3 regions of the Leuconostoc sp. JNUCC 76 genome follow, and region 2 is predicted to be linked to each of the others. Evidence: a T-box and tRNA genes for the amino acid it is inferred to sense, from the RefSeq annotation. Region 2 holds a T-box; the other regions hold tRNA genes.
The links. A T-box is a leader RNA that pairs with one kind of tRNA and senses whether it is charged. The one in region 2 lies ahead of thrS (threonine--tRNA ligase), so its partner is inferred to be a tRNA-Thr.

Region 1 (10,735 bases), 260 kb from region 2:
CAAGCTGAATTGTCTCATTGATGGTGTTCCATGATTTAAGGTAAACGATAATAGAGAGATAAATGATCCAATGCCAATACCAATAAATAGATATACAATTGCTTCTTTAAAATGCTTCATCTTCTGCGCTCCCTTCTAATCTTTTTAGAATGCCTTTGATAAACCGTCTTGATACGGTTACTCGAGACTGATTGGTCAAAAAAGCGTAATAATTACCAGAAAACGCAGATTCCATCTTCGACAAATAAGATAAGTTCATTACTTCTGATTTAGAAATTTGCACGAAATCAGATTTTTGATTTTCTTCCAAAAACCTCTTCAATGTTTTTCTAGTTGTGATTTTGTAATTGTTTTTGAGTGTAAAAGTTAAATCATTTCCATAACTTTCAACTAAAATAATATCTTCTTTATCTACAACACGAATATTGTCAGTTGTTTTGATAGCAAGTTGGCGTGAAGGTGTGTTTCTAGATTTAAGATACTGCGCAATATCAGCTAATTGCTCAATATCACTACCTGAAATAACAACTTGAACATCTTTCAATTTATCATCAATATTGATGTTTATTTCCATTTTTATTTCTCACAATCACTTTCAACAGCACACTCAGAATACATAATAAAATGAGTAGGTATAGAACTATTTTACCAGATATATAATCAGTATCATTAAGATGATTAGTATAATTGGTGACAAATAATTTGATTGGCAAATAATTTCCTAACTTACCAACATCCATATTACCCATAATTCCTGAAATAATCATGATAGCAAAATAGCTAATCATGGAAATACCATAGACACGGGAAAATTTCTTTAAAATCGTTGTCAGGATAAAAACAATGATGAAATATACAGCTGTATTTAATATTTGAAATATTGCCATTTGACCTATAATTACTGCATTTGGCAAAGGCAAATTAAAATGTGATAGAAAAATCCACGAGTAGATAATGCTTGATAATAGAACAAACACCGTTAATGCTATAAATTTGTGTAAGGCTTGTGAAACACGTGAATAACCGAAAAGTTCGGCACGCAATGTAAAGCCTTGCTCGACTTCTTGTGAAAATAATGAACTAAAACCAACAAATACCATCGAAAGCGGTATCGTACAAAAGAAACTCAAGTAAAGTTGGTTCAAAGCTTGCGGTACGTTAGCATAGCTATTGCCAAACACTAATGCCATCATTGGTGCAAATGCAAACCCAAAAAATAGCGTAATGATATTGCCTAATAAATTTTGAAATTCAAAGACTAATTTTCTTTTTTTAATCATGACCGCTGCCCCTTCATAACTTCCGTATAAACTAATTCAATATCGCTTTGTGTCCGCCTAAAGTCATCCCCGTCATCAATCAGTCGACATGCGACCTTGTACTCATCTTCTGGTTGTTGGACCTTGATGCTTTTTTCAGTATGATTGCCCACTATAAATGCCGAATAGCCGATATACTGCTTAAACAAATTTTTTGGTTCATCAAAAGCTTTTACTTGGCCATCATGGATAACTAGAAGTTTATCAGCTAACGCTTCAATTTCTTGTGCATAGTGCGTGACCATCAAAACAGTTGTTTGATGTTGCTTAAAGTAGATTTTCAATTGACTAATTAGTGCTTGTCGACTTTCAAAGTCAAGTCCCGTCGTCATTTCATCTAAAAATAATAATTCTGGTTCTTGATAAAGTACCATAATCAAGCTCATTCGCTGTTTTTGTCCACCAGATAAGTTTTTAAAATGAAGTGATAGTTGGTCACTAAAATCAAAGAAATCAATTAACTCAGTTAATTTTTTATCCCGCTTAATACGCGTGTTCAGCATGCCTTCTATCATTTTTTGATTTGTCATCGTATCAACATAGTGCTGTTCCTGCATTAAGATACCAACATCACCAGTATCAATTCTCACCTGACCCTTAAAAGGAATTAACCCGAGACAACTATTAACTAACGTCGATTTCCCTGACCCAGATTTACCCATTACCCCTATAATCTCACCCTTATTGATGGATAGTTCTGGCACTGTTAAGGCAACTTTTCTACCATAAGAAACACTTAAATTTTTGATGTTTAACATATATTCTCACCCTCCTAATATTGGCTTTATTGTAGCAATTGAGGGCATAAAAAAAACCACTTTTGTGATAAGCGGTTAAATATAAGTATTGAAAGAATATGATAGTTATTTTTTATTTATATAAATGCTAAAACAATAAAATTGATTAAAAAGAAAGATGATACGATTAGCAGTACCGGTGACACTTCCTTAAACTTACCCAAGGCAAATTTTACGACGATAAAGAAGATAAAACCAGCAGCAATACCATAAGAAATTGAATAACTGAAAGCCATAAATACTGAGGTAAAGAATGCAGGAATGGCAACTTCTAACGATTCCCATGAAATTTTCTTAAACTCGCCCATCATCATAATACCTACTAAAATAAGTAATGGTGATGTAGCAGCTGTTGGCACAACGCCCACCAATGGTGCAAATAATATCATTAAAGCAAAACCAATAGATGTTACAATGTTCGCTAAACCTGTTCTGGCTCCAGCAGCAACACCAGATGCTGATTCAATAAAAGTTGTTGTATTTGAAGTACCAACAATACCAGCAAAAGCAGTTGTAAAAGTATCAACAACCAATGCTCGATCCATCTTGGAATTAAAGCCATCACTAGATTCAAAAGATTTTTGGTCTTGCTTTGAAAAGATACCAGTTTGATTACCAATACCAATTAAAGTACCAATAGCATCAAATAATCCCGTAAGGCCCATAGCAAAAATCGTAATTAACGACAATGAGGCATTATGCCAGTTATTAAATAAACTTCCCATCCCCTGTGCGCCTAATGACTGACCAAAAACATGCCCTAATTCGCCAAATGCATGACTCACAGATGTTCCAGCACCAATATGAATATTGGTTACGCCCATTGGAATACCAATTAAAGTGGTCACTATCAATGATATCAGAAAAGCACCTGGTATCTTTCGCATAACTAATACAATCAAGATAATCAGACCAATTAATGCTAATACAGTACTAGCACTATTGAACTTTGTTAACTCTGGTGTCACACTACCGTTAGCCAAGATACTATTTAACGCACCATGTACTTCACCTGTGAAAGGCTTGTCATTTAACGTTATGATATTACCTGGATCAACAATAAAGTTGATAAAACCGGCATTTTTCAAGCCAATATAAGTAACAAACAACCCAATACCACCACCAATAGCTGCTTTTAATTCCGTTGGAATACCCTTAACGATGGCGCGACGGCCATGTGTCAACGTAATCACAATATCTACTAAACCAACTAAAAACACAATAGCCAATGCTTGTTGCCAAGTAAATCCAAAACCAAATACGATGGTATATGTAAAGTAGGCTTGCATACCAATACCTGGTGCTAATGCAAACGGTACATTAGCAAATAAACCCATAAATAATGTACCAAAAACCGCTACAATAATAGCTGCTAAAAACACAGCTTGTGTAGGTATACCTGTTTGTCCCAAGATTTGTGGATTTAAAAAGAAAATATATGCCATTGATACAAACGTTGTAATCCCGGCAACAATTTCACGACGTACAGTCGTTTTATTCTCTTTTAATTGAAATAATTTCTCCATTATTTTCTCCTATACAATGATGTAACTTGTTAGCCTGCCTGTATGAATTATTAATGGAAAATAAAAAATTGACGCACTAATGGCTATCAATTCAATAAAGTGTCTATGATAGTTCCAGCATGGGTGCTGGCTAGAAACAATCGACCATTATTCGATACTATATCAGCTAAATTTCACATAGAATAGTCTAGCATTGATATTCAAAGATAACAAGCGTTTGAACTTAATTACTAATAATTTATTATTGAAAAATAGTCATAAATAGCTTGACGATTATCACAAAAATTGATATTATATTATAGTTATCTGATACAGATAGACATTATTGACCATGGCTCGTTGGTCAAGTGGCTAAGACGCTGCCCTTTCACGGCGGAATCGAGAGTTCGATTCTCTCACGAGCTATATCAAGTCGCAACTTAGGTTGCGGCTTTTTATTTTGTCTTATTAAAATCAATAAATTCTAATTTTTATAAAATTCAGGTATTAACTAGAAAAATATTGTATTTATTAGCAAATTCGAAGTAATTTTGTAAGTAAAAATAATTACTACACAAAAGGACAATAGTTATCCTTATCACAATTTTTTGCTTTTCGACATACATTTTGATTAAAAATTAGGTTATAGTATTACATATTAAATCAGACAAGGATCACTTACTTATGCAAAAAAAAGGTCTATTATTAGTCAACCTAGGTACCCCTGACTCCCCTCACCCAGATGATGTGAAAGTATATTTAAAAGAATTTCTATCAGACACCAACGTCATTCAAATGCCAAAATTACTCTGGCAACCCATTTTAAGAGGTAAAATTTTACCAAAAAGATCAATCAAGTCGGCAGAGCTTTATCAAAAAATTTGGCGAGAAGATGGTTCGCCATTGATGGTCTATGCAAAGAAGCAGGCTGAGCAAATACAACAATTACAACCGAATTGGATTGTTCGTTATGCAATGACGTATCGTAAGCCTAACATTGCAGAAACACTGAAAGAAATGCGTTTAGCAGGCGCTGATGACATTGTCGTATTACCACTGTTTCCACAATATTCTGTTACGTCAACACAATCAGTCATTGATCAAGTCCGTAAGGCTGACAAAAGCATTAAAGTTGTTAAATCATTTTACGACGATGAAGCCTATTTGGATTTATTAGCTAGAGACATTCGCGAGGCGTGGGCCAAGAACAATTATGATCGTTTAATCATTAGTTATCATGGTGTTCCCGAATCATACGTTCGTCGTGGTGATCCTTATGTTGACCACTGTACAGCAACCACACAAGGCGTTTTAGAGCGTGTTGGACCGTTAACACCTGATAATACTCACCAGGTTTTCCAATCACGATTTGGGCCAACTGAGTGGGTCAAACCTTATTTAAGTGACACACTCATGTCACTACCAAATCAGGGTGTTAAACGTATTCTAGTAGCAACTCCCTCATTCGTAGCTGACTGCTTAGAGACAATTGAAGAAATTCATGTCGAAAATCATGATATCTTTAAAAAGGCAGGTGGTGAAGTCTTTGATGTTGTGCACCCCTTTAATGATCATATTGATTTTTCTAACTATATTGTTTCTCTTGCCAACCGACATTTTGAATAAATTAATACACAAAAAAAGCAATGGGTATCATTGCTTTTTTATTATAATTCAACGTTATGATAGACCTTTTGAACATCATCATCAGATTCTAACGCATCAATTAACTTTTCAAAAGTTTCTAAATCTTCATCGGCTAATGACATTTCTGATTGTGGCAACATGCTAATTTCTGTAGTTGAGAAATCAGTTACACCATTGTCGCGCAAAGCAGCAATTGCTTGATGCAAAGCAGTTGGTTCTGTATAAACAACGATATGATCATCTTGTTGTTCGGCATCACGAACATCAACTTCAGCATCTAGCAGTGTTTCTAAAGTAGCGTCAGCATCTTCACCCTCAAAAACAATCACGCCTGTTTCATCAAATAAATAACTAACAGAACCAGCAGCACCGTAAGTTCCACCATTTTTGTTAAAGGCTGTGCGTACGTTTGTAGCTGTACGATTAACATTTGATGTCAACGTATCAACAATAATCAATGAGCCGTTTGGCCCAAATCCCTCGTAACGTCCTTCGATAAAGGTTTCATCCCCTGAACCCTTTGCCTTTTCAATGGCACGTTCGATAACATGCTTTGGTACTTGTGCTTGCTTAGCACGTTCAATAACAAACTTTAATGTTGAATTAGCTTCAGGATCTGGGCTTCCGCCTTGCTTCGCAGCAGCATAAATTTCAATACCATACTTACTGTTAACTTTGGCGGCCGCACCATCAGTCTGCGCCTTTTTCATTTTAATGTTTTCCCATTTACGTCCCATGAGGTCACCTCTTTTAATTTACATCTTTTATTATTATAAACGTTTATGGTGCTTTTGCGCCACAAAATAATTACTTCACAATTCGATATTGTCCTGGTTTTAAATCAGCAATATGATAATCACCAATATGCGTCCGAATCAAGCGTAATGTCGGTATGCCCACAGCAGCTGTCATACGTCGAACTTGTCTATTGCGACCCTCTTTAATTTTTAGCTGAATAAAACTTGTTGGTTGATTCTGACGGACTCGAATTGGTTTTTCACGTTCCCATAGCCATTTTGGATAAGGAATACGTTTAACTTTAGCTGGTAAAGTTATACCGTCTTTTAATGCCACACCTTGTTCAAGTTGCTTTAGTTGCGACTTTGTCGGGACTCCGTCAACTTGAACAACATATGTTTTATAAGCCTTATTTTCTGGATCAGTCAATTCATGGTTTAATTTACCACTATCAGTTAATAATAATAAACCTTCACTATCCATATCTAACCGACCAGCAGCATATACTCGAGGAATATCAATATAGTCAGCTAAAGTTGCACGCCCCTCACTATCTGTAAATTTTGTTAAAACATTGTACGGTTTATTGAATAGTACAATCATTTTTTAATTGCGTCCTTTTCATTATAAAAAAATAAGCAAACCGCAGATGATTTGCTTTTCATTATATAAGTAATAGTGCCGACGAGAGGAATCGAACCTCCGACCCCAGGTTTACGATACCCGTGCTCTACCAACTGAGCTACGTCGGCGAAACTCCGACTGCCGGGCTCGAACCGGCGACAACCTGATTAACAGTCAGGTGCTCTACCAACTGAGCTAAGTCGGAATGACTTTCGTTGCTAACACAACTATATTATTATGCCATGTGACAGAAAATATGTCAACAGTTTATCACATAAAAAAGAAGCAAACCAGAACGATTTGCTTCTCATAAAACTCCGACTGTCGGGCTCGAACCGACGACAACCTGATTAACAGTCAGGTGCTCTACCAACTGAGCTAAGTCGGAATAATGTCGCTAACACAACTATATTATTATAACTAATTGTGTAACGACTTGTCAATGATTTATTATTCTGGACGCATTGTTGGGAACAACACAACGTCACGAATTGTGTCAGAATCAGTCAATAACATAACTAAACGATCAATTCCAACTCCAAGGCCACCCGTTGGAGGCATACCGTACTCCAAAGCCTCAATAAAGTCTTCGTCAATGCCCTCAGCTTCGTCATTACCATTTTCACGTTCAGCTGCTTGAGCTTCAAAACGTGCACGTTGATCGATGGGATCGTTTAATTCAGTAAAGGCGTTCGCGTACTCACTACCCATGATAAATAACTCGAAACGGTCAGTAAAGCGAGGGTCATCAGAATTTTTCTTAGCTAGTGGTGACACTTCAACAGGATGTCCGTAAACAAATGTTGGTTGTATCAACGTATCTTCAACGAAATCTTCAAAAAATGCGTTAATAATATGTCCAACACCCCAGTACTTTTCATACTTAACATGCTTATCATCAGCTAACTTTTGCGCTTCTTCAACTGACATTTCTTGCCAGAAATCGATACCTGTTTGCTCTTTAATCAAGTCAATCATATGCTTACGAGCAAAGTTAACACCTAGATCAATTTCAGTACCTTGATAGGTGATTTTTAAGTTATCTGACACGACCGAAGCCGCAGCCTTAAAAATACCTTCTGTTTCATCCATCACGTCTGTAAAGTCCATATAAGCTGCATAAGACTCCATTGTTGTGAACTCTGGATTATGTTTTGGATCCATACCCTCATTACGGAAAATACGGCCAATTTCATATACACGTTCCATGCCACCAACAACCAAACGCTTTAAATATAATTCTGTCGCAATACGCATGTACATATCAATATTCAAAGCATTATGATGTGTGATAAACGGACGTGCTGCAGCACCACCGGCTTCAGTTTGCAAAATCGGCGTTTCAACCTCAAGGAAATCGTTTCTATCCATATATGCACGAATAGCAGAAATGATATGTGAGCGTTCTTGGAACTTTTTGAAAGAATCTTCATTAGCAATCAAATCCAAATAACGCTTACGATAACGTGTTTCAACATCAGAAATACCATGGAACTTATCAGGCATTGGACGCAAAGCCTTAGATAAATGTGTTAATTCCGTAGCCAAAACTGTTAATTCACCAGCTTCAGTCTTCATCATAATTCCCTTGATTCCAAGGAAGTCACCCAAATCCGCTCTTTTAATAATCGGATAATTATCTGCTAAATCATCACGTCTTGCATAAACTTGAATTTTTCCAGAAACATCACGAAAATCAGCGAAAATAACTTTACCTGCGCCACGCTTTGCAACCATGCGACCTGCAATAACAACTTCATGTTTTGCATTCTCTAACTCTTCTAAAGAGCTGGCATCATATAGATTATGCAGTTCTTGCGCTTTTGCTGTACGTTCAAATCGCTTACCGAATGGGTCTAAGTGTAAATCACTAACGATTGTTGCCAACTTTTGTCGGCGCGCTAGCATTTGATCATTAAGGGCTTTTTCTTCAGCCATTTGTATAAAATCCTTCCCTATTGCGCGTTTTTTAAATACACGCCTACTAACTAAATATCATACCAAAAAAAAACAATAATCTCAAAGTCACTCGTTATTTTTTTCAATCTGTTTCAAAATTTCGGATAATTGTTCCTCTGTGAAAAAGTAACGCTTTCCGGAGAACTTTCCCACAATTTCAGCGCCATGATCTTCTTTGATCATTGCCTGAATTTCAGATGCTGGAAGTGTGAGCAACATTTTAGCATATGCGTCTTTGGATGGCTCTGCGGCCAAACCTATTCCAGCTGTTTGAAGAATCTCAACTTCACCTTTCCCAAAAATTGCTTCAAGCACTTCTAGTGGCGTATATCCTTCTTGAATCATTTCAGAAAGTGGTCTCATATTTTTTAGAGCTCTCTCAAGTTGATCAATTGCTTCATCAGTAGCATCAGGTAACGCCTGAACAAGAAAGCCACCCGCTCCAGCGACCGTATCATCACTATTCATATAAACGGAAACACCTATAACTGATGGTGTTTGCTCTGATTGTGCTAAATAATATGTAAAATCATCCCCAATTTCTCCGCTAACCAGTTGACTCTGACCTATGTAAGGATCAGAATAGGGAGCAAACTTTGTAACCTGTAGAAAGCCATTTTTTCCAACAGCTTTAGCCACATCAAGCTGTCCTGCTTCATTTATTAATGTCTCAAGGTTAGGATTAGTTACATAGCCACGCACACTTCCTTTAGCATCAGATTCTACTACAACATTGCCAATTGGTCCGCGTCCATTAATTTTTGTTGATAAGGTTTCTTCACCTTTCAAAACAGCCTGAGCTGTCAAGGTTGTAGCCAATAAACCGCGCCCAAGAACAACAGCAGCAATACGCGATGTTTCGTGGATTTGCCCTGCCTGATGGACGAGGTTGGTCCCATTTACGGCAAACGCACGAAAATACTTGTTTTTGGTAATTGCTTTGATAAATTGATCTGCCATAATTTTCCCTATTATTTAATTTATTGTATTTATATTTAACAGTGTAGTGTTTTTATATTTGCTAAACATATGACAAAATAAAAAGCTGGCGTCACCGCCAACTTCTATTTTACTTATTTTCTGTATTATTGTCATCTGTTTCTGACTTATCTGTTGAATCAGTGTCTTCGTTTTGTGACTCTGAGTGACCATCAGATAACTTTTCTTCATCTTGTTTTTCAAAGCGTTGTTCAGCTTGTGAATCCTTAGCATCAGCAGCAGCTTTTGCTTCTTCAAACGACTTTGCTTTTGCAAGCTCAGTATCATCTTGGATATCCTTACGAGTAAAGGTTCCTGTTAGATAAATATCCTTAATTTGCTTTTCGTCTAATGTTTCAACTTCAAGTAGAGCCTCAGCAATTGCTGTCAATTTGTCTTTATTGTCGCGCAATATAGCAATAGCATCATCAAACGCTTCACGTGCCAAACGACGTACTTCCTCGTCAATCAAACGGGCTGTTTCTTCAGAGTATGCACGATTACCAGCTTGATCAGCATAGCCAACGCTAGCATTACCTTCAAGTTGAACCATACCTAACTTATCAGACATTCCAAAAGCTGTAACCATCTGACGAGCTAAACCAGTTGCTTGTTGGAAATCATTTGACGCGCCTGAACTAGCTTCATTAAACATAAATATTTCTGAGGCACGACCGCCCATCAAACCAGCTAGTTGCTCCTTAGCCTCCGAATATTTCAAGTTATATCGATCATTCTTAGGCGTCATTAAGGCATAACCACCAATACGACCACGCGGAACAATGGTAACTTTTCGAACGACTGAAGCTTCTGAACGAACCAATCCTACTAACGCATGACCAGCTTCATGATAAGCAGTTGTACGACGCTCTGATTCAGACATGTTATGATTTGTCTTAGCTGGACCTTGGAAAATACGATCTTCAGCTTCATCAATATCTGCAGCATCAACTTTGGACTTGTTTCGACGAGCAGCAAGTAATGCAGCTTCATTTAACAAGTTTTCCAAATCTGCTCCAACATACCCTGGAGTTTGCTGAGCAATAGCTTTCAAATCGACATTGTCTGCTAATGGCTTGTTCTTTGCATGGACGTTTAAGATTGCTTCACGACCTTTAACATCCGGCGCTCCAACTAAAATCTTACGATCGAAACGACCTGAACGAAG
Region 2 (10,735 bases):
TTGATGTCATTATTTCGGGTATCAATGCCACATCAGAACGAGAAAAAGTAGTTGATTTTTCAAACTCATACATGAAGCCTTTACAGACTGTGATGGTTTTGAAAAAAGATGCCTCTAAATATAGTGGCAACTTAAACTCTTTTTCTGGTAAGAAAATTGGTGTACAAAAACAAACTACCCAAGAAACTTATGCTCAAGAAAGTATGAGTGGATCAACAATAGTCAGTCTTCAAAAAGTTCCTGATTTGGTTGCACAATTATCCACTGGTAAAATTGCTGGAATTGTCCTTAATGAGCCAATATCTAAGGCTTATACACAACAAAATAAAGCCTTTAAAATTATTTATCCAAAGCCTTCGTCTGGAGAAGGGGCAGTTTCAATCGCGATGCCTAAAAATTCTCCAGTCCTGAAAGCCAAAATTAACAAGTCACTTGGTAACATCATTAAGTCAGGCGAATTAGAAGCTTATCAAAAAAGAGCTAATAAGCTAATGTTTGCCGATCAAAGCTTCTGGGCTAAATATGGTAATCTGTTTGTTAAGGGGACATTGTTGACGCTTGCCTTAGCTGCAGTGGCGGTAGTTTTGGGTATCGTGCTTGGCACAGTCTTTGCCTTATTCAAGTTGTCTCCCAATGCCATTTTGAGAATTATTGGTAATATTTATGTTGAGTATGTTCGTGGCACGCCGTTGCTAGTACAAGCGTTTATGGTGTTTTTCGGTACGCAAGTGATTGGATTGAACTTATCAGCTTTTGCTGCCGGTGCTCTGGCAATGGGACTTAATTCAGCCGCTTATGTTGCTGAAATCATTCGTTCAGGAATCAACTCTGTTGATTTTGGACAAACGGAGGCATCGCGTTCACTTGGCTTGTCAAAAGGCAAGACAATGCGATATGTCATATTACCACAAGCGGTTAAAAACATTTTACCTGCTCTGGGTAATGAATTTGTGACAATTATTAAAGAAGGTTCAGTTGTTTCTGTTATTGGTGTTGGTGAATTGATGTTCCAAACTGGTGTCGTTCAAGGGGCTAGTTTCAAACCATTTTTCCCATTAGTTATTGCATCATTGATTTATTTCGTTTTGACGTTTGGAATTAGTCGCTCATTGGGTTACGCCGAAAAACGTATGAATCGTAGTTCACGATAATTTAATTTAATGCAAGTAAAAAAGGACGCATCTGTCAATGATGCATCCTTTTTTTGTTATTCAAATAATACGCGAACACCTTCTGGAACTGTGAAGTCTTTTTGGAGTAGTGATAATTCGCCGGACTCGTCATTACGAGCGTACAATGACACGTTATCGGTATCTTGATTAGCAACTACTAAGAATTGTTCAGATTTGTCCCAATTCATGTCTCTTGGGAATTCTCCTTCAGTACTGATTAATTGAATACGTTCAATTTCAGATCCAAGATTAGTTGTTTTGAAGACTGCGACTGAGTTATTACAACGATTTGAAACATATATGAAGCGACCATCTTTACTGATGCGGATTGCAGCAGCTCCGTTATGTGCTGTCCAATCTGATGGTATAGTTGGTGCTGTCTGGACGTGTTCAAAAGAACCATCTTCACTGTTGTATTTCAAAACACTGAGTAGACTTGATAATTCACCGAGGAGGTAAGCATACTGACCATCTGGCGAGAACCGAATGTGACGAGGCCCAAAGCCATCTTCTGCTTTGAAACGAGCAGCTTCCGCTAACTTGCCATTGTCTGATACGTCAAAAGTAATAACTTCATCTGTACCTAAATCAACTGCAACTAAACGGTTGTCAGGCGTTAAATTGCTAAAGTGAATATGTGAAGATCCTTGTTCAGGACGCGGACCTGATCCTTCATTTTGCCAAGTATCGGTTAATGTCAAATTACCATCATCGTTAATTCGGTAAACTTCAACAGTTCCACGGTGATAATAACCTGCATAAACAAATTGACGATCTTCATCAACACCAATATATGCCGGCGCTGAACCTTCACTTAATTGTGCATCAATCTCAGCAAGGGGTCGAACGGAATTATCAAATGTAACAACACCACCTTGACCATCACGGTTCTCAACCGCATAGACTTTGTTGGCTTTTGATATTGCCAAATAAGTTGGATTTGTCAAACCACCAACGAATGTGGAGTTTTGTAATAATTTTTTTTCTGTATCAAGCTCAGCTTCATATATACCTTTTGAAACGTGCTTTGTATACGTACCAAATAGAATTTTATAGACTGCCATTATATAGTAGCTCCTTTGAATGTCTGTTTTAATTATACTTGTATGTAAGCATTTACACAAATAGAATTTTTAGCCTTAGTTAATTATCACATCATCGTAAAAATATTGCAAAGTAACAGCCATTCATAATTCTATGGTAAAATAATTACAATTGTATAGCATGAGAAGGGGAGTTTTTATGAAAAAACCAGAGCAACAGTCATGGTATAGTCGTTGGTTTTCTGGCAATGACTTGTTAAATGGTCTGATTGTAATTTTATTAGTTTTGCTAATCATTTTTTTGGCTTGGCAAGTACGTTTTTTGTTTGAACCAATTCGTGCATTATTTACAGCCGTCGGTGCACCAATAATAATAAGCGGTGTGTTGTATTATTTGCTGAGCCCGATTGTCGGTCTTCTGGAAAAATACGTGCATTTACCAAGAAATTTATCGATTGGTGTGGTCTTGATTGTCTTATTAGCTATCATTGGAGTAGCCATTGCTGCTATTGTCATGGTATTGCGCAATCAAGTCATTCAATTTATCGATAACTGGCCAAATTACTGGAAAACCAGCGAAGCTTTTATTAATGAGACTTTTGCCAGTGAACAATTTAAATTTATCAGAGATTATTTGAATCATACGAATTCTGATCTTAATCAGAATGTATTAGATTGGAGCAAAAAGTATTTGACGAGCGGGGTTGCAGGTATCAGTTCATTTGCATCAATCCTTACATCAATTGGTGTGACAATTGTTTCAACACCGTTTATTCTTTATTATATGCTGTTAGATGGACACAAATTTTCGTCATTTGTTTCTAGTAAGTTTCCAAATAACTCACAATTATCAGTACGCTATTTATTAACAGAAATTAGTAAGCAAATCGCTCAATATATTCGTGGACAACTTGGCGTTGCACTCGCTGTAATGATTATGTTTTCCATAGGGTATACCGTTATTGGTTTACCGTACGGCATATTATTAGCGCTGATGGCAGGTTTCTTTAACTTAATCCCGTATGTTGGATCAATTATTGCGCAAGTACCAGTTTTCATAGTAGCGCTGATTGCTGGTGGTCCAAAAATGCTAATATTAGCTATTATCGTGCTAGCTTTTGAACAACCAATTGAAGCACACGTTATTTCACCAAAAATTCTCGGGGAGGCGTTATCAATTCACCCTGTTACTGTTATCGTTGTGTTATTGAGCAGCGGACATATTTTTGGTGTATTAGGTATTGTGTTGGCGGTGCCATCGTATGCAGTAGCTAAAGTATTTGTTACGCACATCTATGATTGGTGGCGTGCAAACTCAGATTTATTTGAAGTAGAGGAAGTAGCTGAAAAATGACGAATCACATTGTTTTATTTGAACCTTTAATGCCTGCTAATACGGGGAATATTGCTCGTACGACTGCTGGGACAGATGCAGTTTTACATTTAATAGAACCGTTGGGGTTTGAACTGGATGACAAACACGTTAAACGTGCTGGGTTAGATTATTGGGATCATGTAAAGTTGGTGAAACACCCAAGCTTACCTGATTTTCTAGACACTTTAACAGAAAAAGACAACTTATACTTGGTTTCCAAATTTGCTAATCAAGACTACACACAGCCTAATTACGCACAAGATGATACTGACAACTACTTCTTGTTTGGGAAAGAAACCACAGGGCTACCAGAAGTATTTATGCGTCAAAATCCAGAGAAAGCTATTCGTATCCCACAAGATGATTCACATGTTCGTTCGTTGAATTTATCGAATACTGTCGCAATTGTACTTTATGAAGCATTGCGCCAGCAATCTTTTTCAAATTTAGAAACAACTCACACATATGAGCAAGATAAACTGAAATAAACGGTTGACAGATATAAATTTCCCTGATAAACTAATATAGTTGTTTCGTTACAACGAACAACTATTGACCATGGCTCGTTGGTCAAGTGGCTAAGACGCTGCCCTTTCACGGCGGAATCGAGAGTTCGATTCTCTCACGAGCTACTAAAAAGCGCAACTCTGGTTGCGTTTTTTTGTGTTTAAAAATTAAATTTTTGAAATAGAGTTAAGCAAAGCTTAAGAATTCGATGTGAACGTTTGTTCGTGTTTTAAAAATGATAAAATAAAGTGTTAGAATGAACTGACTAAGAGGTGGAACTTTGGCGACAAGAAAGACTACACAAAGACGGCGTACAACACGTGGTAAAAATAGTAAAAAAAAGAACCCTTTAGTTCAAAACCTATGTTTTTTGGGTGGTATTGTTTTAGGTATACTAGGGATATTTAAGCTTGGTATATTAGGGGTATTTATCGCTGATATTTTCCGTTTTTTCTTTGGAAACATGTATCTTGTGATTTTAATACCTATGACATTATTTTTAGGATACTATTTTATTACTCGAAAAACACCCAAAATAGCAACTCATTTTTGGGTCGGTGCCTTTATGATGTTTATTGCTGTTGAGACAATTTCATCATTGTTATTTTTTGAATACACACTAAAAAATGCAGATGGATACGTTGGCGAAGTGGTGCGGTTAATTAGTCAAGATTTTGTCAATCAATCAGCAAACACACCAGTTGGCGGTGGTATAATCGGTGCGGCATTGTATCATTTACTGTTTATGTTAATGTCTAGCATTGGCACGTGGATTGTAACAGTAATCTTATTATTCAGTGGTATTGCAATCTTTTTCCGTATTCCGGCTCGTGACATTGTTCAGCAAGGCGTTGAAAAAGCTCATGAAGGAGTTACCTATATTCAGGAAAAACGAGCTAACGAAAAGCCAACCCGACAATCGTTTTTCAAACGTGATCGACACAAGAAAGATATTACTGATTATGGAGATGATCCATTAGGTGTGAGCCAAGATAATAGCTTGTCGTCAGATGCTGTCCCTAAAATAGAAAAAGATGTCAATGAACCAAGTGCTCAAGAGAATTTCAATGAACCTGAAATTAAATGGAATGGTCCTATAGCACCCCAACCAACAAAAAAGTCACCCAAAAAACAAGCCGAGAAGACTTCTGTTAGTGATAGCGAAGTTTCTACAAATATGTTGGAAAAAGAAAATCCGGATTACCAGTTACCAACTGCTGACCTATTGACGCAATTAGCGCCTACAGACCAAACAAAAGAGTTTAAAGGTTTAACTGACAAATCACGTCTTGTTCATGATACGCTACAAAGCTTTGGTGTTGAGGCGGAAGTGACCAGTGTTTCATTAGGACCTACGGTAACGCAATATGAGTTAAAACCAGGGCAAGGCGTTAAGGTGAATCGAATTGCTAATCTATCGGATGATTTAGCATTGGCATTAGCTGCAAAATCAATACGAATTGAGGCGCCAATCCCCGGTAAACCCTATGTTGGTATAGAGGTTCCTAATGATACTCAGGCAACTGTTGGATTCCGGGACATGATTGAGAATGCGCCATTTGATGATAATCCGCTTAATGTGCCACTTGGCCGAGATGTAACAGGAAATATTATCATGGCAGACTTATCGGCTATGCCTCATTTGCTTATTGCTGGATCGACTGGATCTGGAAAATCAGTAGGGCTTAATGGTATTATTGTATCTATCCTTTTGCGTGCAAAACCTAATGAAGTTAAATTAATGATGGTTGATCCAAAGGTTGTTGAGCTATCTATTTATAATGGGATCCCACACCTGTTGACACCAGTTGTTTCGGAGCCACGCAAAGCAGCGAAGTCTTTGCAAAAAGTTGTTGACGAGATGGAAAATCGCTACAAGCTTTTAGCTCAATTTGGAAAACGTAATATTGGTGAATACAATGCGGCGGTTGAAAAGCAGAACGCTGAAGCCAAGGAAACAGATCAACCAATTATGCAACCAATGCCATATATTGTCGCCATTGTAGATGAATTCGCTGACTTAATGAGTACGGTGGGCAATGAAATTGAAGTTTCTATCGCGCGCCTTGGTGCTAAAGCTCGTGCAGCCGGTATTCACATGATTTTGGCCACACAGCGACCAGATGTTAAAGTGATTAACGGTACTATAAAAAGTAATATTCCTGGTAGAATTGCTTTTAGAACAGCCTCTGGAATTGATTCACGTACTATCCTAGACAGTAATGGTGCTGAGAAGCTACTCGGAAAAGGGGATATGATTTTTGCACCGCCCGGTAAGCCGACACAACGTGTTCAAGGTGCATTTATTAGTAATACTGATGTGACTAATATTGTTGAATTTGTTAAATCGCAACAAGAGGTTCAGTATTCCGATGCAATGACTGTTACAGATGAAGAAATTGCTCAAGATAACTCCGAAAATGCTGATGGAAATAGTGATGATGAGTTATTCCAAGAAGCTTTGCAATTTGTTATTGAACAACAAAAAGCCTCAACATCACTGTTACAACGTCGCTTCAGGATTGGTTATAATCGAGCCGCACGATTAATTGATGATTTGGAATCGGGCGGTTACATTGGTCCAGCAGACGGATCACGGCCAAGACACGTCAATATTTCAGATGGTAGTTCTGGAATAGAAAGTTAGCATTAGTTTCAAACTCAGTAGTATGATTATATTTTTTGAGTATAATTAAATGATTAAGCAAATAGGAGAATAATAAAAATGGCACTTACAAAAAATCAAATTGCTGCGCTACAAAATGTTTTTGATAATGGTATTTTAGATCATGATGCCGAGGCATTAGAAGCGCTAAAGATTGTATTGGCAGATTTAAAAAAATAATTGCAACGCAGCAAAAAAAATGTTATGATGTTTCTCAGAAACATTGATAAGGACAACTCGAATGTTATGCACTTAAAGAGAGCTCATGTTTGGTGAAAATGGGCAGTGCACACATAAGAGACTACCTTTGAGTGGTGATTTAGTATTTTTAAATGAAAAGTTACCCGGGTGATACCGTTATATATCATTTGAGAGAAATAGGAATTTTTCCTGTTTTTAAACTTGGGTGGTACCGCGGTAAAACGTCCCTTTAGATCGAATAAGGATCTAAAGAGACGTTTTTTGTTTTATTAATGTAAAAAATTGGGATGGAATTTGAAAGGAAAATAATATGGCAGAAATCAGTCTTACATTTCCAGACGGCGCTGTTAAGAAGTTTGATGAGGGCATCAAACCAATTGAGGTTGCTGCAAGTATTTCAAAGTCATTGGCAAAGAAGTCAGTGTCAGGAAAAATAAATGGTTCATATATTGGTATGAATGATGTTATTACTGAAAGTGGCGATTTTCAACTAATCACTACATCAGATAGCGAAGCATTAGATCTACTTCGTCACTCAGCATCTCATTTATTAGCACAAGCATTAAAGCGAATTCCAAAATTTGCTAACATTCATTTTGGAGTTGGTCCTTTTATTGAAAATGGCTTCTATTACGACACGGATAATGGGGCTGGTAATCAAGTATCAATCGAAGATTTCCCTGAAATCGAGGCGATGATGCACAAAATTGTGAAAGAAGATCTACCTATTCTTTCTCGTGAAATCACACGTGATGAAGCATTAGAAATGTTTGCTGATGATCCATATAAAGTTGAGTTAGTCAACGATTTACCAGCCGATGAAAAGATTACAATTGCTGTTCAAGGAGATCATATTGAACTTGATAAGGGTGGTCTGGTGCCCTCAACAGGTTGGATTAAGCATTTCAAGCTTACTTCAGTGGCTGGTGCTTACTGGCGTGGAAATTCAAGCAACCCAATGATGCAACGAGTATATGGAACAGCCTTTTGGAAAGCAGCTGACGTTGAAGCAGAAATTGCTCGTCGTGAAGAAGCCAAGGAACGTGATCATCGTGTCATTGGACGAGATCTTGATTTATTCTTTACTAGTCAAGAAGTTGGTTCAGGATTACCAGTTTGGCTGCCAAATGGTGCAACAATCCGTCGCCAAGTTGAAAGATATATTACAGATAAAGAGCTGTCAAATGGTTACCAGCACGTTTACACACCAGTATTGTCTAATTTGAACTTATATAAGACATCTGGTCACTGGGAGCATTATCGTGAAGATATGTTTCCACCAATGGATATGGGGGATGGCGAATTTTTGGAATTACGTCCAATGAATTGCCCATCACATATCATGGTATTTAATCATAAGCCACGTTCATACCGTGAATTACCAATGCGTATTGCTGAATTGGGAATGATGCATCGTTATGAAAAGTCTGGTGCTTTGACAGGGCTATCACGTGTTCGTGAGATGACGTTGAATGATGGCCATACGTTCGTTGAACCAGAAAAGTTAGAAGAAGAGTTTAAGTCTATCTTGACAATGATGATGGGCGTTTATCGTGACTTCAACATTAAAGATTATCGTTTCCGTCTGTCTTATCGTGATCCCAAAAATACAGAAAAGTATTTTGATGATGATGAAATGTGGGAAAAGTCACAAAAGCAATTGAAAACAGCAATGGACGATCTTGGTCTTGATTATTTCGAGGCTGAAGGTGAAGCTGCCTTTTATGGTCCAAAGTTAGACGTTCAAACAAAGACAGCCTTAGGTAATGAAGAAACATTATCTACGATTCAATTAGACTTTTTGTTGCCAGAACGATTTGATTTGAAATATATTGGTCGTGATGGGCTTGATAATCATCGTCCAGTGATGTTACATCGTGGTATTGTTGGTACGATGGAACGTTTCACAGCTTACTTAATTGAGATGTACAAGGGTGCATTCCCAACATGGTTGTCTCCTTTACAAGTGCAGATTATTCCTGTTAATTTAGGTGCTCACGGAGATTATGCAAATAATGTCCAACAGAAATTGCAAGATGCGGGATTACGCGCTAATGTTGAAACAAAAGATGCTAAGATGGGCTACCTCATTCGTGAAGCACAGACAAATAAAATACCATATACTTTGGTTCTTGGTGATTCAGAAGTGGATACTGATACAGTTACAGTTCGTAAATATGGTGAAGCAAAAACAATTACAATGTCATTTAATGAATTCCAAAACTTGATTTTATCTGATGTTGCCAATTATTCACGTGAATCCGAACCAGCAAAATAAAAATAGCTTGTTAAAAGAAATTATACTATACCATTTGTAGGTATATTTGTACAAAGCAAAGCACCCTGAGATTATCGAAGGGTGCTTTGCAATAGGAAAGGAAAATTTTTAATATTATGTCCGATTCAAAAGGCGACAGTAATCTTCCCAAACGAGGTTTACAAAATCGACACGTTCAGTTAATAGCCATTGGTGGTACGATTGGTACTGGTCTATTCATGGGTGCAGGAAACTCTATTCATTATGCTGGACCGTCTATTCTGTTGGTTTATTTAGTTATTGGAATGTTCATGTTTGTTGTGATGCGTGCTATAGGTGAATTGCTTTATGCTGATCCGAGCCAACATACATTTATTACATTTATTACCAAGTTTTTGGGAAACCGTGCCGGCTTTTTTGCCCGATGGTCGTACTGGTTAACCGTCGTATTTATGGGAATGGCTGAACTAACCGCTGTCGCGAAGTATATCCAATTTTGGCTACCAAGCCTCCCAAGTTGGTTAATCCAGATAGTGATGTTGATTTTATTGACATGCGTAAATTTGATTGCTGTAGCACTTTATGGTGAAACTGAGTTTTGGTTTGCTATGATTAAAATCGTTGCTATTTTAGCACTAATTGTTACTGGGATTATGATGGCAATAACTGGATTTAAAACCCCAGTAGGAACTGTTGCATTTAGTAATGTTTGGAATCATTTTGAATTTTTCCCTAATGGTGTTGGTAATTTTATTAATGCCTTTCAAATGGTGATGTTTGCCTTTGTCGGTATGGAATTTATCGGAATGACAACAGCAGAAACAGAAAATCCACGTTCAGTTTTACCTAAAGCAATTAATCAGATACCTTGGCGAATTTTATTCTTTTATCTTGGTGCCTTGTTTATTATTATGACAATCTATCCATGGCAAAAAATTCCTGCAAATCAAAGCCCATTTGTTATGGTTTTTGAATTAGCAGGTGTTAAGTGGGCAGCAGCATTAATTAATTTTGTTGTGTTGACGAGTGCTGCATCAGCTTTGAACTCAGTTTTGTTTAGTGCAAGTCGTAATTTTTATGCACTTTCATTTCAATCAAAAGCTAAATTTTTACAACCATTTAGAAAAATTTCTAAAACTCAATTACCAATCAATGCTGTATTGTTAACAGCAGTGATGGTTGCTTTCTCTGCATTGATTTCAGTTATACCTTCAATTACAAACGCATTCAGTTTTGTAACAAGTGCTTCAACTGATTTATTTTTAATGATTTATGTGTTGATTTTGATGGCATATATGAAATATCGTAAGTCAGATAGTTACATGCCTGATGGTTTTCTTGTTATAGCACCTAAGACATTAGTGCCATTGGCAATTCTGTTTTTCAGTTTTGTATTTGTTACGCTCTTCTTTAATCCAGAATCTCGTCTACCAGCAATTGGTGCTACTATTTGGATGGTCGTGTTTGGCTGTATTTCAATGAGACAACCAAAACAGGCGTTAAATAAGTAAGTTA
Region 3 (10,735 bases), 850 kb from region 2:
AGTCATACGTGCTGTGCCAACATTTCGTACAACCGTTACACCATAATGAAGCATTTTTTTCATATTATTTTCGGCCACAATAACCGCTCGAACATGCTCTGCATCGCTATCGACACCAAATTTTTCCTTACCAAATTCATGGTTCACATCAGAGTCAATGTGAATGTGCGCATTAATTAATCCTGGCATAATGTATTTTCCCGCCATATTGATAGCATTTTCGATATCAGGGCCATCACCTTTTCCAACATCAATATAGCGTCCTGATTGTTCATCAACAATAACGTACCTATTTGGATCAAACTCACCTGTTTGTGCATTAAAGCCATTAAAATTGTAATATTTTGTTTTTGTCATTTGATAATCTCTCCTTACTCATTAAGTTATTTCCAGTACATATCTTGATATGCTGGTGAATGAAAGCTATTTCCTTTAAATCCACCAATTTTATCAGTAACAACATTTGCCGTTACCGGTTGATAAATCGGTACCATATATGCTTTTGTTTTAGTAAAATACTGGTTAGCTTTCTGTAACGTTGCATAACGTGCTTTAGCATCGTTTACTTCTTTCACTGCCTGTGCTAAATAACCATCGTATGTCGCATCGCTCACTTTTGAAAAATTCAACCCATAACCTGTCTTGCCAATCGCCAATGGGTAAGACGCATCTGGTACAGTAACGCTTAATCCCATATTCACCATGTCAAAATCCTGTTTTAATACTTCTGAAACAGCTTGTGAATGTGGCACGTATTTCGTATTAATAGTGATGCCCTTGAATGCATGCTCCACAGTATATTGAATATAAGCACCAACTTTTCTACTTGTAGAATCGTCATCAAATGTCATTGTGAATGTTGCACTAGTTTTCCCGGTATCCTTTAGATAGGCTGCCCATTCAGTTTGTGCTTTTTTCTTATCAACTGTAAACTGTGTGCCGGCATCCTTGGTAAAATCCGCACCAGTTTCCGGATTTGTCATAATACCTTTTGGCACCGCATTTGACTGTGGCATTGAGCCATCATTCATTATGTTAGAAGTAATCTCATTACGGTTTATTACGTATCCAAATGCTTGTCTTAAGTGTATATTGTTAGTCTTTTCGCTTGTTTCATTAAAATATATTCCCCTCACCACTGCTTGTGGGGTTGCATGATAATACTTTGTGTTTTTGTAGGTTTTAATATAGTCATCAGAAAGCTGAGCAATGTCTAAGTGTTTATTCTTAAATTCGTTCGCTGCCGTCATTGGTGTCTTAATAACTCGCACTTTAACCTTTTTAATTTGTACCTTCTTCGCTGCCCAATAATTAGAATTTTTAGTGAAAGTAAAGCTAGAGTTAGTGCCAGTCCAACCAACCATTTGATAGGCCCCATTCGTCACCATATACTTTGACGACGTACCGTATTTAGTACCCCACTTTTCATAATCTTTAGTATTAACTGGAATAATAGAGGTTGCTAATTTGTCAAAAGAAGGTGTTGCTTGTGTTAATGTGATTTGCAACGTATGACTATTAATTGCCTTAACACCAATTTTGTCCGGTGATATTTTACCTGAGTGAACATCTTCATAATTTTTCATGATTGATATGGCATCAGCTGAATTTTGTGATTTTGTTTTTGGATCTGCTATTGCACGGATTGCTGTCACAAAGTCTTGGGCAGTAACTTTATCTCCATTTGACCATTTAGCATTGTTCCGAATCTTAAATGTATAAACCGTACCATTTTGAGTTGGCTTCACAACTTTATCTGACATTCCGGCAACAACTTTATCACCTTTATAACGATAAAGCCCTTCATAAACTTGATCTTGGGCCTGACCTGAATAAATATCAGTTGTCATAATTGGGTTCATCGTCATGACATCATCTTTCATCATAGTTTGCAAAGTTTTAACCTTGTTCTCTGATCCGTTAATGTGTTTCACAAACCAAGTGCCTGCTATAGCACAGATGACGAATGCACCTGCCGCCCAACGTATTTTTTTGTTCATTTATCTCTTCCTCATATTCTTGACTTAAAACTTGTTTAACAAATAAAATAAAAAACCAATCCTATATTGGATTGGTTTCGTGATTGTATCATTATTCACGGAGAGCAAATCCAGTCGCATATATTTTAGCGACTGAAAATGCTCAACCGCCTTACTCGAGAATGAGGGCGTTGAGAAGTAGTTGTGATTGTACAGCCTTTTTTTGAATGTTTATTTTAATCATCATGTTGTTCTCCCGACATATTTGATGAAATTAATATTACATTATTTTCTTTATATTTTCAATACTTTTTCCAAAATCTAATAAATATAGTGTTCAGCTTATATTTTTAGGATATTCAATATGTTGCCAATCCTGATCAAATAATATTTCTTGTAATTCATCATCTGTCACATCTTGCCCATCAAGAGACTTTTTATATACTCTTCTTTGATCTTGTAGTGCTCCGTTTTGATACATTTCTGCTCATGAAATCGCATATTTTATTAATGAATTGTCTTCAATTTCATTGCACAATTGCGCTGATAAAGTTATCGAAGAATTAATAACACGTTGGTTTAGTTCGTTTAGTGTTTGTTGCATATTTACAGAGAGGCCAATCGATTTGACAAAATTTTGAAGGTTATTCATCATATTGGTGGCTTCATTTTGGTACCCAGTCATCTTCATTCATCACAAAATACATTACTAATAATCGAATAAAGCGAACCGTAGAACTACGAATACCTATTGATGAAGTTGAGTCTAAATCCAACATACGTAATTCCATATAATCAACACCGTTTTGTGCCATATCTTTTAGACCTTTTAATGCCTTTAATCGAATGAGTCCGTGGAATTCTGACTCAGACTGAATTTCTTCTGAAACAATAGCTACTAAAATAGCCTTCTCATAGTCATGGATACTCGAATAATTTCCTCGAAAATTACTAAACAAGCCATATTATCGTGATCCCCTTAGTGAGCGTACAGGATAATCTGGAACACTGCCGACATAAAAATTTTGTTCAGAAATAGGCGTAGCATCAAACAAGTAAGTCAACAACCAACTATACTTAATAAAGCCATGTGTTACCTTTTCAAATAAAGCATTACGTATCGCTGATTTATCTGTATAATCATTTCTAACATAAGCATAGAGTGAATTAATCAGCGCACTGTCAAAGCTTAAATTAACATGTACACCTGTGTTGGTAGTGCAAGTCGAATATCGTGCTTAGATAACTACTCATGACAGTATTTTTCTTTTTGGGGACTGGCATGTGATATTTCTAATGTATTTAAATTCTCAGGTAATATTGGTGGTAATGAAAGGGGCCAAAGTACTTCATCTTCTTTTAATGCCGACCGTAATGAATAATTCAGTGTGGTTAAATCGCGAATTGCTTCAGCCGCATTTGCAGCAGTAGGCGTTATAATTTCACTTTGCATATTAAAAAAATTATTTTTTGATTCGTCTATTTTTCTCTTGCTCACCAAGTTCTTCTGGAAATCCGTGATTAGATAACTTACCATTTTTAAACACTCTGTGTATTTCAACTTCTATACCCATTTTGACGTCCATTAATGCTGTTTCCAAATCTTTCGATAGTATTAATTGACCAACTTTGTCTAATTCCATGTTATTTACCATCAATTCACAATGTTATTTTTAAGATAAGAAATAACATCATTATTTTATCATCGCAATAAATTGTGATTTCTCCTTTTTTAATCGCCGTTTGAACAAAAAAACCTATCCGAAACCGGATAGGTCATGTGAATACGTTCTGTTCAAGACAGCTACCTCCAGTCGCAATATTAGCAACTGAAAAGACTCAGTCACCTTATTTAAAAATAAAGGTACTGAGAAGATATACATACGATGTCTTTATATTCATTGTTTTCTTAATCATAATGTACTCTTAACTTATTTAATGAACTTAATATTACACTACTAGATGAATGTTTGCAAATGTTTTATTTGTTATTTATACGGCGAGAAAGAACTAGATAAACCGGATATCCTAAAGCAACAATTGCAATTGAAATGAGCACGCCAGAAAGATCATGCATAATTTCCGAAATTTCGACATACACTGATCCCAAAATTGCTAGAATTGGTAGCCAAGGATAAAGTGGCATTGAAAAGTTACGTTGCTCACCCAAAGGATCTCTTTTACGTAACTTAAAAACGCCAACAAATACTAATATATAAAACAGAAATGTTGTAAAAATCGCAATATCACTTAACCTATCAGGATTAGTAAAAATTATCATTAGAATTCCTAGCAAGATCATAAACCAAATCGATTTATTAGGCGTACGTGATCGCATATTAATTTTTGAAAACTGTTTAGCAAATGGAAATAAACCGTCATTAGCCATTGCAAAAAGAACACGAGGAAAAGAGACTATTTTACCATTGAGGGTTCCAAGTAATGAAATTAAAACCGCTACACTTAATAATCTCCCACCAATAACCCCGAAGGCATTAGTAGCCATGTATAGTGTTGTGTTTTGACCTAACTTAACAATGTTATTAGCTGGTAAGCTTTGGTAGACACCAAAACTTACCCCAACATACGCCACTATCACAATCAAAATTCCAAAGATTATCGCTCTAGGCAAGACTTTTTGCGGATTTTTAATTTCTCCACTAATATTGGCTAATGTAACCCAACCATCATATGCAAACAACGTTGCTAAGACAGCCACACCAAATCCACCTTGACCGCTTTGTGAAATATAAGCAACAGTTTGTCCAAGCGCATTATGCTGTCCAAAAAAGATTCCAAAAATAATTAGTGCAACTATAGGCAACATTTTCACTGTGGTTGTTATTATTTGAAAACTTGCACTAAAACGATTAGGAATCGAATTGATAATACCAACAAATGATAGCGCAAGAATTGCCGAAGGAATTGCTAAGCTTTTAGATAACCCAAACAAATCAACAAACAGTATTCCAAAATACGCAGCAATTGATCCCATCATTGCTGGACCATAAAATATTACTTGCATCCATCCCGCTAAAAATCCCCAAACTTTACCGTAAATTTTTTCGATATAGATGTAAATTCCACCAGTTTTATCCATTTGAGAACCAATTTCAGCCACACTAATTCCTGAAGCCAAAGTTAGGATTCCTCCAGCAATCCATGCCAGCATTGCCGCAGTTGTACTACCTGCCGATTCTAAAACACTACCTTGCTTGAAAAAAATACCAGAACCAATAATTGTTCCAACAACTAACGCCAATGAAGCGGTTAATCCAAATCCACGATTTAATTTTTGATCATTATTTCCCATTATATCTCCAAGACAAATAAATTAAATATTCTATATATTTATCGTTCATCTCTCTTCACTAATTCAAATAAAAAAGTTCGGAAAGTCCGAGCTTTTATTTACCAAAATAATCCAGTCCCATTACATGACGAACATCTTTCATCGTTTCTTCAGCTACTGCATTAGCTTTATTTGATCCCTCTTGTAGCATATCCAAAACTGCTGGAATATCCTTAGCAAATTCTTCTCGTCTTTGACGAATAGGTGCCATTTCAGCTTCCATGACATCTATCAAATGCTTTTTTATTTTCATATCACCTAAGCCACCGGCAGTATACTGGTCTTTTAGTTCTTGAACACGTTTTTTATCCGGATCAAAAATATCTAAGTAGGTAAACACCACATTACCTTCAACATGACCAGGATCAGTAATATTGATATGTAAGGGATCTGTATACATTGACTTAACCTTTTTCACCAATGTATCCGCATCATCACTCAAGAAAATACCGTTATTTAATGACTTGGACATTTTTGCATTACCATCTAAACCTGGTAAACGCCCTTGTCCCTTGGGTGGGAAAACACCAACTGGTTCAACTAGGACATCAGACTCATAGGCATTATTGAACGAGCGTACTAACTCACGTGTCTGCTCAAGCATAGGTTCTTGATCATCCCCTACCGGCACCTTTGTTGCTCGGAAAATAGCGATATCAGCCGCTTGTGATACTGGATATGTCAAAAATCCTGCAGGGATTCCCTCATCGAAGCCTTTTTGTTTAATTTCTGACTTAACTGTTGGATTTCTTTGCAACCGAGCAACACTAACCAAGTTCATAAAGTATTCTGTCAGTTCGAATAATCCTTTGATTTGTGATTGTACAAAAATAGTTGTCTTAGATGGGTCAATGCCAACCGCCAAATAGTCCAAGGCTACCTCAGTTAATGATTGACGTATTTTTTCCGGATTACGAGCATTATCTGTAAATGCCTGTGTGTCAGCAATCATAACAAATGGCAAGTAATCGCCAGAATTTTGCATGCTCACACGGTTTTTTAACGATCCAATATAATGACCAATATGTAGTTTACCAGTGGGACGATCACCAGTTAAATAAATTTCTTTTGACATGTTCAAAACCTTCTATTAATTAGTTAACTTATTCTATTATACGTTAAATCCAGGAACAGCGTTGAAGAAATTATCACAAAACAAAGTACGTTATTATTGACATTTTCCTATAAAACTTATACACTATCACTATTAAGAAGAAAGAGGTACGAGAACTTGTTGAACAATTTTTAAGATGTGGTGAATAAAAGCAATAGATTGTTTTTATGCGCTTTTCTTGAGATTGGTCTGCCTTTTTCGTACTAAACACGTAAACTGCCACCAGTCTCGCAAGTTGATTGGAGGCATTTTTTATGCAAGAAAACCCTCGTAAAGTATTTTTAGTTGGCTTAACAACTAATCAGGGAAACCTAGACTACGAATTAGAAGAACTAGCGAATCTAGCAAAAGCAAATAATCTTGAACCCGTTGAAACTTTTACTCAAAATCTAGAACGGCCAAATCCTAGTACTTACTTTGGTAAAGGCAAGGTCGAAGAGTTAGGTGAAGCTGTAAAAACTTATGATGTTGATATGATTGTTGTCAATGATGAATTGACACCTTCTCAAATTCGTAACCTAGAAAAAACAACCGATGCTACTGTTGTTGATCGTACTGGTTTAATTCTCGAAATTTTCGCACAACGAGCCCAGACTAAAGTTGCAAAACTCCAAGTCCAGTTAGCGCGTTTACAATACCAATTACCACGCTTACGTACAAGCATGTCGATTTCATTAGATCAACAAACAGGTACAGGTGGCGCTGGTTTCACCTCACGTGGTTCTGGTGAAACAAAGCTGGAACAATCTCGCCAACGTATTACGTCTCAAATGGTTCATGTTCGTCAAGAACTGGCTGATTTAGACAAAAGTGAAAATACGCGTTCAATGCAACGACATGCTAACAACTTACCCAACGTAGCACTGGTTGGCTACACAAACGCTGGAAAGTCTACCTTGATGAATCGTTTGTTGATGCGTTTTGGTGTTGGTGCAGACAATGATGATAGTAAGCAAGTGTTTGAAAAAGATATGCTATTTGCTACGCTAAATACCACAGTTAGACAACTAACTCTTCCTGATAAAAGACAGTTTTTATTAAGTGATACGGTTGGTTTCGTGTCAAAGCTGCCTCATAACTTAGTTGCTGCTTTCAAATCAACGTTACAAGAAGCGGCAAATGCAGATTTAATACTGCACGTGGTGGATGTTTCAGACGAACATTATAAAGCTATGATGGAAACAACTGAAAAAACATTAACTGAGATTGGTGTTACTGGTAAACCCGTTATTACGGTATATAATAAAGCTGATCGCACTGAGTTGCACTATCCAGACATCTCTGGCGATAACGTAATTACTTTGTCAGCATTAGATACCAATTCTCAAGATGCATTGATCGATCTCATTGTTAAACATATTTTTAACGATAGCGAAGTCGTAACTTTGCATATACCATTTGATAAAGGAAATATTGTTGCCCAATTAGCTGCAAAACATAAATTTATAGAAGAACAATATGACGAAACTGGTAGTTGGCTAACCATTGAGTTATCTGAAGTCGAGCGAAACTTATTTCAACAATATATCACGAAATCAAAAAGCATGAATTCATAGGAATTCATGCTTTTTGATTGAAAATAATTATGCCGACCGCCGGGCTCAAACCGGCGACCCCCTCATTACTAGTGAGGTGCTCTATCAACTGAGCTAGGTCGGCAAATTAAAGTACTCAGGTACTACAAGTGAATAATACCAGATACCTCAATATATAATATGGCGGCGACCATATTATACGGGTGACAGGAATCGAACCTGCACGGATTACTCCACTGGAACCTAAATCCAGCGCGTCTGCCAATTCCGCCACACCCGCATGTATCACACAACCCTTTAATTCTACTGGAAAAATCTAAATCAGTCAAGAGGGTAATACAACTTAAATCAAAAAATATTAAAAAAATGCTATTCTAACGATTCCTTAGTCAATTGACGCATTTCAATGGCAAATTTAACAACAGTTCGAGCAACCGCATACATTGGCACAATCAATATCATGCCGAAAATACCCCAAAGATTACCAGCTACCATCAAAAGAATCATAATTGTTAATGGGTGAATTTGTAATGACTTTCCAATAACATTTGGATAAATAAAGTTTCCATCCAATTGCTGAACAACCATCATCACAATCATTACTAACAACATTTGTTTCCATGATTGTGTACTTGCAACAATCAACGCTGGTATAACCCCAATCCAAGGGCCAATATATGGCACTATGTTGGTAATACCTGCAATCACACCCAGTAACCATGCATATGGTTCACCAATAATTAAATAACCCACAGCCATGGTCACCCCGACAAACAGCATTTCAATAGCTTGACCTGATATATATCTTTCAATGGTTTTATCCATTTTAAGTGTCAATTCTTTGACATTATCGGCAAAACGAGCTGGAAAAAGCTTCTGGATTGCCGGCAACAAGCGATCACCATCGCTTAGCATATAAAATAAGACAACTGGAATAGTCACGACATTAATCGTGACAGATGTAATCATCGAGACAGCACTGCCTAATGTACCTGCCGTAATAGTTAAAAAAGAAGCCGAGTACTTGCCAACAGCACCCTTTACTTCATCTACATCAATTGACAAATTTAAATTTGATAACCACTTACTTTGCAGTAAATCTGTTACAAAGAGCTGTACATTTTGTGCAAAATCAGGCAATGCAGTAATTAAATTAGTAATTTCCGCCACTAGAGTTGGTATCAATAAAATCAAGGAACCAGCTATCACGGCTAGGAACAACACAAAAGTAATTATAACAGCCAGTTGATGCGGCATTTTATGCCCTTTAACTGTAATTTTTTTTAAAAGTGTCAAAACAGGTTTCAAAACATAGTACAAGAATCCGGCTACAATTAATGGTACAAAAACCGTGGAAATAAATACTGAAATTGGTTTCATAAGAAAATCAAATCGGGAAACAATCAAAATTAAGAGCGATAGCGCTAATAATTCAATGGTCCAAAAAAATATATTTTTGTATTTAGAATTCGGTATCATATAATTTCTCCAATAATTTATGTTGTACCTTTGGCAAGCTTAATGCCGACCATTCATCAGAACTAAAATATTGTTGATTATCATTCAACATAGCTGTTTCTTGCTTCACTAACCAAATTTCCCATCGACGATGTGTAAAAATATGTGTCACTGGCTTAATATTTAACTGTTGACCCGTAATTGATTCCATACTTTCAATTTGTGTTAGTGGGAATGTCCAAAATCCAGCCAACAAACCGCTATCCGGTCGTTTTTCAAATAATAATTTACCATCTTTTTCAAAAACAGAAGCCATAAACAACTGTTTTACTGGCCGTTGTTTCTTGGTTTTAACAGGGTATTGATCCTCCACACCATCTCGAAAAGCCGCATTAAATTCACGTACCGGTGAATATAAGCTATCGGGATTTTTAGTTGTCATATAACTTGATCCCAAGTCCATAATTGCTTGGTTAAAGTCCCCCGGTCTTTCCGGATCAACAATTGGCGCAATAATATCATAAAATATCTTACGTGATTTTGCATCAGCAATGTCAGCGTCAATTTTAAGTAATCGACTAAAAACACGATATTGGTTGCCATCAACAGCCGGGACTACCTCATTGAAACTTATTGACGCAATAGCTGCAGCTGTATATGGGCCCACTCCTGGCAAACTTTGCAGATCATCACTGCTCTCTGGCCATTGTCCATGCAATTCATTGACAACAAATTGTGCCGCTTTTTGTAAGTTTCGCGCCCTTGAGTAGTAGCCTAAACCCTCCCATAATTTAAGCACCACATCTTCTGGTGCGGTCGCTAAATCACCAACTGTTGGTAAGGATGTCATGAAGCGATCAAAATACGGAATAACTGTATCTACGCGTGTCTGTTGCAGCATAATTTCTGAAACTAAAACACGATAGGGATCATGATTGACACGCCATGGCAAGTGCACTCGCCCTTCTCTATCATACCAATTGAGCAATGTTTTACGAAATTCTTTAATTGTTTGTTTATCCCAAGTTTCCATAATATATATTGTAACACTTGTATTCATATGAATTTTGCCGTATAATTATTATTTGTATGAAATCATTGAATAAAAAGGAGCACAATTATGGTATTAAAGAAGCCACTTAACTCATTTGCACGTGCCCGCAAAGTTAGTCATAGCGCTGCTAAGAAACAACGTCAAGCTGCTATTGCAAAATTGCAACAATGGGCAAAAGGTAAGTCAGAAGAATTACCTTCTACAAAGTAATTTTATTGACTACTTAAAACCAGTATTTATACT

Region 1: it has a tRNA-Thr gene. The T-box ahead of thrS (threonine--tRNA ligase) is inferred to sense a tRNA for this amino acid. The anticodon was not compared.
Region 3: it has a tRNA-Thr gene. The T-box ahead of thrS (threonine--tRNA ligase) is inferred to sense a tRNA for this amino acid. The anticodon was not compared.

The regions. Positions count from the first base shown of each region.
Region 1 is NZ_CM132206.1:347,576-358,310, reverse strand. Features, by position in the region: gene JNUCC76_RS02015 (DUF3021 domain-containing protein) at 1-120, opposite strand, end outside; gene JNUCC76_RS02010 (LytTR family DNA-binding domain-containing protein) at 107-574, opposite strand; gene JNUCC76_RS02005 (hypothetical protein) at 552-1,280, opposite strand; gene JNUCC76_RS02000 (ATP-binding cassette domain-containing protein) at 1,277-2,077, opposite strand; gene JNUCC76_RS01995 (NCS2 family permease) at 2,194-3,642, opposite strand; tRNA gene JNUCC76_RS01990 (tRNA-Glu) at 3,976-4,047, shown strand; gene hemH (ferrochelatase) at 4,306-5,247, shown strand; gene JNUCC76_RS01980 (YebC/PmpR family DNA-binding transcriptional regulator) at 5,289-6,005, opposite strand; gene JNUCC76_RS01975 (rRNA large subunit pseudouridine synthase E) at 6,076-6,609, opposite strand; tRNA gene JNUCC76_RS01970 (tRNA-Thr) at 6,686-6,758, opposite strand; tRNA gene JNUCC76_RS01965 (tRNA-Asn) at 6,763-6,835, opposite strand; tRNA gene JNUCC76_RS01960 (tRNA-Asn) at 6,946-7,018, opposite strand; gene lysS (lysine--tRNA ligase) at 7,081-8,568, opposite strand; gene hslO (Hsp33 family molecular chaperone HslO) at 8,656-9,549, opposite strand; gene ftsH (ATP-dependent zinc metalloprotease FtsH) at 9,659-10,735, opposite strand, start outside.
Region 2 is NZ_CM132206.1:604,687-615,421, forward strand. Features, by position in the region: gene JNUCC76_RS03185 (ABC transporter substrate-binding protein/permease) at 1-1,151, shown strand, start outside; gene JNUCC76_RS03190 (lactonase family protein) at 1,208-2,236, opposite strand; gene JNUCC76_RS03195 (AI-2E family transporter) at 2,415-3,569, shown strand; gene JNUCC76_RS03200 (tRNA (cytidine(34)-2'-O)-methyltransferase) at 3,566-4,078, shown strand; tRNA gene JNUCC76_RS03205 (tRNA-Glu) at 4,151-4,222, shown strand; gene JNUCC76_RS03210 (FtsK/SpoIIIE family DNA translocase) at 4,378-6,744, shown strand; T-box leader at 6,977-7,195, shown strand; gene thrS (threonine--tRNA ligase) at 7,274-9,241, shown strand; gene JNUCC76_RS03220 (amino acid permease) at 9,358-10,731, shown strand.
Region 3 is NZ_CM132206.1:1,948,591-1,959,325, forward strand. Features, by position in the region: gene JNUCC76_RS09820 (metal-dependent hydrolase family protein) at 1-357, opposite strand, end outside; gene JNUCC76_RS09825 (peptide ABC transporter substrate-binding protein) at 384-2,000, opposite strand; gene JNUCC76_RS09830 (hypothetical protein) at 2,317-2,460, opposite strand; gene JNUCC76_RS09835 (hypothetical protein) at 2,645-2,938, opposite strand; gene JNUCC76_RS09840 (hypothetical protein) at 2,945-3,154, opposite strand; gene JNUCC76_RS09845 (hypothetical protein) at 3,226-3,516, opposite strand; gene JNUCC76_RS09850 (hypothetical protein) at 3,443-3,622, opposite strand; gene JNUCC76_RS09855 (APC family permease) at 3,961-5,292, opposite strand; gene trpS (tryptophan--tRNA ligase) at 5,387-6,406, opposite strand; gene hflX (GTPase HflX) at 6,700-8,001, shown strand; tRNA gene JNUCC76_RS09870 (tRNA-Thr) at 8,032-8,104, opposite strand; tRNA gene JNUCC76_RS09875 (tRNA-Leu) at 8,179-8,260, opposite strand; gene JNUCC76_RS09880 (AI-2E family transporter) at 8,350-9,459, opposite strand; gene mutY (A/G-specific adenine glycosylase) at 9,443-10,471, opposite strand; gene JNUCC76_RS09890 (hypothetical protein) at 10,559-10,702, shown strand.